DNA from 3 places in the Thioclava sp. F36-6 genome. Region 3 is predicted to be linked to each of the others. Evidence: riboswitches for the same ligand, from Rfam matches in the RefSeq annotation. Region 3 holds a riboswitch; each other region holds the start of a gene.
What was found. Region 3 has a riboswitch for cobalamin ahead of BMI88_RS14675 (TonB-dependent receptor). Riboswitches for the same ligand answer to the same signal wherever they lie in the genome.

Region 1: linked by a shared signal. The riboswitch ahead of nrdH (glutaredoxin-like protein NrdH) and the one ahead of BMI88_RS14675 (TonB-dependent receptor) in region 3 are both predicted to bind cobalamin.
Region 2: linked by a shared signal. The riboswitch ahead of BMI88_RS06635 (hypothetical protein) and the one ahead of BMI88_RS14675 (TonB-dependent receptor) in region 3 are both predicted to bind cobalamin.

The regions. Positions count from the first base shown of each region.
Region 1 is NZ_MPZX01000001.1:1,434,148-1,436,406, reverse strand. Features, by position in the region: gene BMI88_RS06630 (homocysteine S-methyltransferase family protein) at 1-490, shown strand, start outside; cobalamin riboswitch at 568-763, shown strand; gene nrdH (glutaredoxin-like protein NrdH) at 859-1,080, shown strand; gene nrdI (class Ib ribonucleoside-diphosphate reductase assembly flavoprotein NrdI) at 1,093-1,515, shown strand; gene nrdE (class 1b ribonucleoside-diphosphate reductase subunit alpha) at 1,497-2,259, shown strand, end outside.
Region 2 is NZ_MPZX01000001.1:1,436,475-1,438,733, forward strand. Features, by position in the region: gene BMI88_RS06630 (homocysteine S-methyltransferase family protein) at 1-492, opposite strand, end outside; gene BMI88_RS06635 (hypothetical protein) at 623-928, opposite strand; cobalamin riboswitch at 1,053-1,256, opposite strand; gene ppsA (phosphoenolpyruvate synthase) at 1,385-2,259, shown strand, end outside.
Region 3 is NZ_MPZX01000003.1:90,101-92,359, reverse strand. Features, by position in the region: gene BMI88_RS14675 (TonB-dependent receptor) at 1-1,205, opposite strand, end outside; cobalamin riboswitch at 1,344-1,538, opposite strand; gene BMI88_RS14670 (DUF475 domain-containing protein) at 1,568-2,259, opposite strand, start outside.

The sequences.
Region 1 (2,259 bases), on a different contig from region 3:
GGTCGGCATCGTCGAGACCTGCCAGCAGCTCGAACAGGCGGGCGCCGATGTCGTCGGGCTGAACTGCTTCCGCGGGCCGCAGACAATGATGCCGTGGCTGCGCAAGGTGCGCGCGGCGGTAAGCTGCCATGTCGGCGCCCTGCCCGTGCCCTACCGGACCACGAAGGCGGAGCCCACCTTCTTCAACCTCTCCGATCACAACGGCTGCACCTGCCCCTCGCCGCACGGTCGAACCTTCCCGACCGCGCTCGATCCGCTGGCCTGCAACCGCTACGAGATCGGCGCCTTCGCACGCGAGGCGCAGGCGATCGGGGTGAATTACCTCGGCGTGTGCTGCGGGGCGAGCCCGATGCATATCCGCGAAATGGCCGAGGCCGTGGGCCGCGAGACCGAGGCCAGCCGCTTCTCGGAGCGCATGGAGAACCACTTCATGTATGGCCAGAACGCCCGCCTCCCGGCGCATATCCGGGCGCTTGGCGACGGAGCCTGAGGCTTGACGCAGCCCTGTCGCGCGAGAGTTTCGCGCGGCGGGGCAATCTATATATTGACACCACCACCCCTCACCGCCCAATATGATGTTGCTTTGGTTCCTGCGAGTCACTCCGCAGGCGAAGAGGGAAGCCGGTGAGATTCCGGCGCTGCCCCCGCAACTGTAAGCGGCGAGCCTTAGGTCCGAACGTCACTGGTGCAATGCGCCGGGAAGACGGACCCAGAGGCGCTCGAGCCGCGAGCCAGGAGACCTGCCAGAGCAGATAGACGACGACCGCGGCGGAGGGCCCGGGCGCGTGGCAGTGTGCTGTTCCGCCCTGCCCACGAGCCTAGTCCCGCGCTGCCGACAGCAAACAAAGGGACAGGAAAATGACCATCACCGTCTACGCGAAACCGGCCTGCGTGCAATGCACCGCAACGACCCGCGCGCTCGATGCCAAGGGGATCGATTACAACGTGATTGACCTGACCGAGGATGCCGCCGCGATGGAGATGGTGCAGGACCTCGGCTACCGTCAGGCCCCGGTCGTGATCGCGAACGAGGATCACTGGGCGGGCTTTCGCCCCGACATGATCAACCGGCTGGCTTGAGACCTAGCCGCGATGGGACAGGCAAAGCTGATCTATTACTCCTCGGCGTCGGGAAACACGCAGCGCTTCGTGGAGCGGCTGGGCCTGCCCGCGCTGCGCCTGCCCGTTTCGGCTGAGGCTCCGATGCCGACCCCGCCCGGCCCCTATGTCCTGATCTGCCCGAGCTACGCCGACGGCAAGGGGCGCGGCGCGGTTGCGAAACCGGTCATCGCCTTTCTCAACGACCCCACCCGCCGCGCGGGCCTGTGCGGCGTCATCGCCAGCGGCAATCGCAATTTCGGCGCACTCTTCGCCTGCGCGGGCGATCTGCTGGCGCGCAAATGCAATATCCCCGTGCTTTACCGGTTCGAGTTGGCAGGCACGGACAGTGACATCGCCCGCGTGCGCGCGGGTCTCGAAACCTTCTGGAGGCAGGAATGCTCGATAGCGACGTGACACCGAGCGGGGCCATGGCCTCGGAATTCGCGGGGCTTGATCACCACGCGCTCAATGCGATGCTCAACCTCTATGACGCGGAGGGCAATATCCGCTTCGACGCCGACCGGATGGCCGCGCGGCAATATTTCCTGCGCCACGTGAATCAGAACACGGTGTTCTTCCATTCGCTGGACGAAAAGCTCGGCTATCTGGTGGAGGAAGGCTATTACGACGCCGCCGTGCTCGATCAGTATTCGCGCAACTTCCAGCGCGCGATCTGGGACGCGGCCTTTGCCGCCAAGTTCCGCTTTCCGACCTTCCTCGGCGCGTTCAAGTACTACACCTCCTATACGCTGAAGACCCGTGACGGGCAGCGGTATCTCGAACGCTACGAGGACCGCGTCGTGATGGTGGCGCTGACGCTCGCGCGCGGCGACGAGGCGCTGGCGATGCGCCTGATGGAGGAGATGCTGGCGGGCCGCTTCCAGCCCGCGACGCCGACCTTCCTCAATGCGGGCAAAAAGGCGCGCGGCGAATTCGTGTCGTGTTTCCTGCTGCGGCTGGAAGACAACATGGAAAGCATCGGGCGCGGCATCAACTCGGCGCTGCAACTGTCGAAACGCGGCGGCGGCGTGGCGCTGATGCTGACCAATATCCGCGAATACGGCGCGCCGATCAAAGGGATCGAGAACCAGTCCTCGGGCGTGATCCCGGTGATGAAGCTGCTCGAAGACAGTTTCAGCTATGCCAACCAGCTGGGCG
Region 2 (2,259 bases), on a different contig from region 3:
GGCCTCGAGCGCACAGAGCGCCTCGCCCGCGTAGTAGAAGGTCTCGCCGATAATGATATCCGCGCCTTCCTCGACCGCCCAGCCGATCATCTCGTCGAACATCGCACGCACCTCGGCCTGTCGCGCCGGATCGGTGGGGTCCCAGATATTCGTGTTCGAGATATTGCCCGCCATCAGGTTGCCGGTCTTCGCATTGGCAACCTCGCGCGCGATCTTCAGCGCCGCACGGTTGAGCGGCTCCAGCAGGTCTTCCTTGCCGATCACGCGCATCTTCTCGCGGTGGCCGTTATAGGTGAAGGCCTCGACGATATCGCTGCCAGCGCGCTGGAAATCGACATGCAGATTGCGCAGCGCCTGCGGGTATTCGAGCGCCACCTCGGGCACGAATTCCCCGGCGGTCAGATAGCCGCGTCGTTCCAGTTCGAACAGGAAGCCCTCGGCGCAGATCACCGGGCGCGCGTCGAGCAGACGGGTCAGTTTGTTGTCATTCATGGAGAGATCCTCTCAGTTCATCCATGACCATCGTTTGGAAAAGCCGAGCCTCACAGGAAACGGAGTGCCGTTTCCTGCTGCAATGGTCCTCGGCCGGGCCGCAGCATGCGACCGCAAGACGAGAAACGGGTCAGAGGCCGCGTCGGGCGCGAGCACCGCCGCGCCGCACCGGTGGAGGCATCTCGATCGGCAAGGCGAAAGGCTGCGGGGTCAGCGACTCCAGCAGGAGTTCGCAGAACACCTCCACCGCGGGCGAGATCAGCGAGTGCGGATAGGCCTGCATATGGGCGACGATCGTCGCCTTCGCATAGGGCATGTCGCCCGGCAGCGTACCGAGCCATTCCATGTAGCCGAGCGTCCCCAACTCACGCGCACGCAGCGGCGAGATCGGTCCTATATCGAGTTGTAGCAGTGAAAGCGTTCGTTCCAAAAGCATCGCGCCCTCCGCGCAAAAGGGCGGGAGTGGTCGCGGCACGGCGATATGCGAGGTCCGATCTGGTCCATCTCTCGTCTCTCCGTCCCAGGGCACCCCGCCCGGGTTTAAGGTGACCGAGATGCGCTAGGCGCGCATCCGAGATGGCAGGTCTCCTGACTCGCGGGTCGTAGCTTCACCGGACCTTCCCAACCTTTGCAGGTCAGTGGCGTTTCCGGTGGCGCTCGCCGCTTACAGTTGCGGGGGCAGTCACGGAGTTGGGCATCGCCCGCACCGTGTTCCCTTTTCAGCCGACCCTTTGGGGCCGGACACCATCGCAGATTTGATCGCAGGAAAATCTGGCGCTGTCCAGAACGGATTGGGGCCTGTGGGACAAGCGGGCCCGCGTTGACGGAGATCAAGGTCGAAATGCGCCCCTGCGATAAAGTGCCCGCAGGTGCAAACAGGGGAGGCGAGCTCATGGCCACGAAGAAAGAAGTCATTCCTTTCGATAGCTTACGCCGCGAGGATGTCGCGCTTGTGGGCGGCAAGAACTCTTCGCTTGGCGAGATGGTGCAGGAGCTTGGCGCCAAGGGCATTCAGGTTCCGCCGGGCTTCGCCACCACCTCCGACGCCTATCGGATGTTCCTTGACGAGAACAATCTGACCGAGGCCATCGCGGGCTATCTCGCGGATTACGATGCCGACAAGATCAGCCTTCACGTCGCGGGGCAGAGCATTCGCGACACCATTGTGGCCGGGGACTGGCCCGACTCGACCGAGGCTGCGATCCGAGAGGCTTACCGCGATCTGTCGAAGCGGGCAGGGGTGCCCGAGGTCTCCGTCGCCGTACGCTCGAGCGCCACGGCCGAAGACCTTCCCGATGCCAGCTTTGCCGGTCAGCAAGAGACCTATCTGAACGTCTCGGGCGAAGAGGAGCTTCTGACCGCCTGCCGCAAGTGCTATGCCTCGCTCTTCACCGACCGCGCGATCACCTACCGCAAGCTCAGAGGGTTCAATCACCTCGATGTCGCGCTCTCCGTGGGCGTCCAGCAGATGGTGCGCTCCGATATCGGCGGGTCGGGCGTCATGTTCTCGATCGACACCGAAACCGGCTTCGACAAGGTCGTGCTGATCAGCGCTGCCTGGGGCTTGGGCGAAAACGTCGTGCAGGGCGCGGTCACGCCGGACGAGTTTCAGGTCTACAAGCCCTTCCTTGGCAAGGCGGGCGTCAAGCCGATCATCGAGAAGAAGCTCGGGGCGAAAGAGATCAAGATGATCTATGCCGGGCCGGACGCCCCGAACCCGGTGCGCAACGTGCCGACATCGAAAGCCGAACGCGGGAGGTTCGTCCT
Region 3 (2,259 bases):
AAGAGGGTCGCGGCATCGGCCTGCCAGGTGACGCCGAGACGGCCCGTGGTGTTGCCGCCGAAATCCGAGTGATCGTCATGGCGCGCCGAGGCGGTCACGTTCACCCCGTCCATCGGCGAGAAGGCATATTCGCCGAAGACGCCCGTATCGGCGGTCAGAACATCGCCCGTGACATAGGTGCCGGTATAGGTTTCCAGCGTGCGATCGGCGCCGAAGGTCACGCGACCCGGCCCGAGATCGGTCGAGGCTTTCCAGTCGAGTTTGCGGCGCTTGCCCTCGTAGCCATAGTCATAGACCGGATACCAGCGCGAGGTCGTGTAATAGGTCAGACCGAGCTCGTGATCGAGCGGACCTGTCGCGAATTTCGCGAAGAGACGCCCGCCCCGCTCCTTGTGGACGGTGTATTCGTTGCTGTCCGTGGGCGGCGAGCTGAAGCCGTTATCGAACTCGCCCCGATCGTTCTGCGCAAACCCGTTGAAGCCGATCAGCAGATTGTCGGAGATACGCTTCTGCGCACGCAGGCTCACGCGATCGGCGCGGTAGCCGTCTTTCTCGGTATTGCCGTTCTTCTTGTCGGCGGCCGAGAAGCCTGCGGTGTAGACTTTCGAAAGCTGGATCGCGAGCTCGTCGTCACCCTTCTTCCAGCCGAAGTTATAGGCCGCATTCGCGGTGTGGTAGGAGCCGAGCTCAAACTTGACGCTCTGGCTCACGCCATCCTCGGTCGGGCGCGGCGTGTCGAGGTTGATGACACCGGCGACCGCCTGCCCGCCATAGACCGCCGATTGCGAGCCGCGCATGATCTCGACCCGGTCGTAGTTGAACGTGTTGAACCGGCCCAGATCGGGCAGCACCTGCGGCGCGGACGGATCGGAGACGTCGATCCCGTCCACCATAACCTTCACGTAGTTCTGCGACACGCCGCGAATGGTGAAGCCGGTCTGCGCGCCCATCGGACCGCGCGACAGGATGCCGACGCCCGGCGATTGCGCGATCAGATTGGCAAGGCGGGTCTGGCCCGAACGCTCCAGCTCGTTGCGCGACAGCACGGTGACCGCCTGCGCGGTCTTGTCCGACGATTGCGGCTCGAGCGCGCCGTGATAGATCACGATCTCATCGAGTTGGTAAGGTTGGCTGTCTTGCGCAAGCGCAGGGGCTGCCAGCGCGGTGGTGAGCATCAGGCCCATGGTCAAACGGGTGCGGATCATATCCAATTCCCTCGTATCGCGACTCTGCGGTCGCGTGAACTTCGCATCGTAAGTCTTTGGAAATTTTTGGAATTTCCGCCGACGGTGAGAATGTCACCACTGACGGAAGACCGCCTCCGCTGCGCGCCCCGCACAGGCAGAAAGGATGAGCGCCTCGGCAGGTCTCCTGGCTCGCGGGTCTTGGTTTCGGCTGGCCTTCCCGGGTCGCCCCAGTGGCTCAGTCAGCCGTCACTCGCCGCTCACAGTTGCGGGGGCAGCCCCGGAATGAATGCACGCATCGCACCGGGTTCCCTTTTCATCCGCCAAGGCGGAACCGAAGTGCCCCTGCTGTGCCGCGCGCGCCGCAGTCTGTCAAGAAAATTTCAACTCTCGACGGCGGCTCTGCTGCGCCGGTTGAACCGGATCGAGGACAGGAGCGCTAGCCCGATCAGCCCCGCCCCGATCAGCCCGGTAATCACTTCGGGCACTTCCACCAGCGTCTGCGCGAACATGACGACGGAAAGGATCAGGATCGACCAGAAGGCGCCGTTCTCGAGATAGCGGAATTCACTCAGCGTGTTGCGCTCCACCAGCATCAGCGTCATCGAGCGCACATACATCGCGCCGATCCCCAGACCGATCGCGATCAGGAACAGGTTCTGAGTCAGGGCGAAGGCCCCGATCACCCCGTCGAAGCTGAAGGACGCGTCGAGCACTTCGAGATAGAGGAACGCGCCGAGGCCCGCCTTGGCCGTCTCGGCGGCGATATTCGTCCGGTCGAGCACGTGGCTGAGCACTTCGACACCGAGGAAGGTCGCAAGCCCGCAGATGGAGGCGAACATGAACTCGTCTTCGCGCCCTTCCGGCAGGATCCAGGTGAAGGCCAGAATGACGATCAGCACGAGGCCGATCTCGAGCCCGCGGATCGAGGCGAGCGCGCGCAACCGGCGTTCGAGTGCTCGGATCCAGTCGACCTCTTTGCCCTCGTCGATGAAATAGGTAAGCGCGACCATCATCAGGAAGGCCCCGCCGAAGCCCGCGATCGACAGATGTGCGTCCTCGATGATCTCGGCAT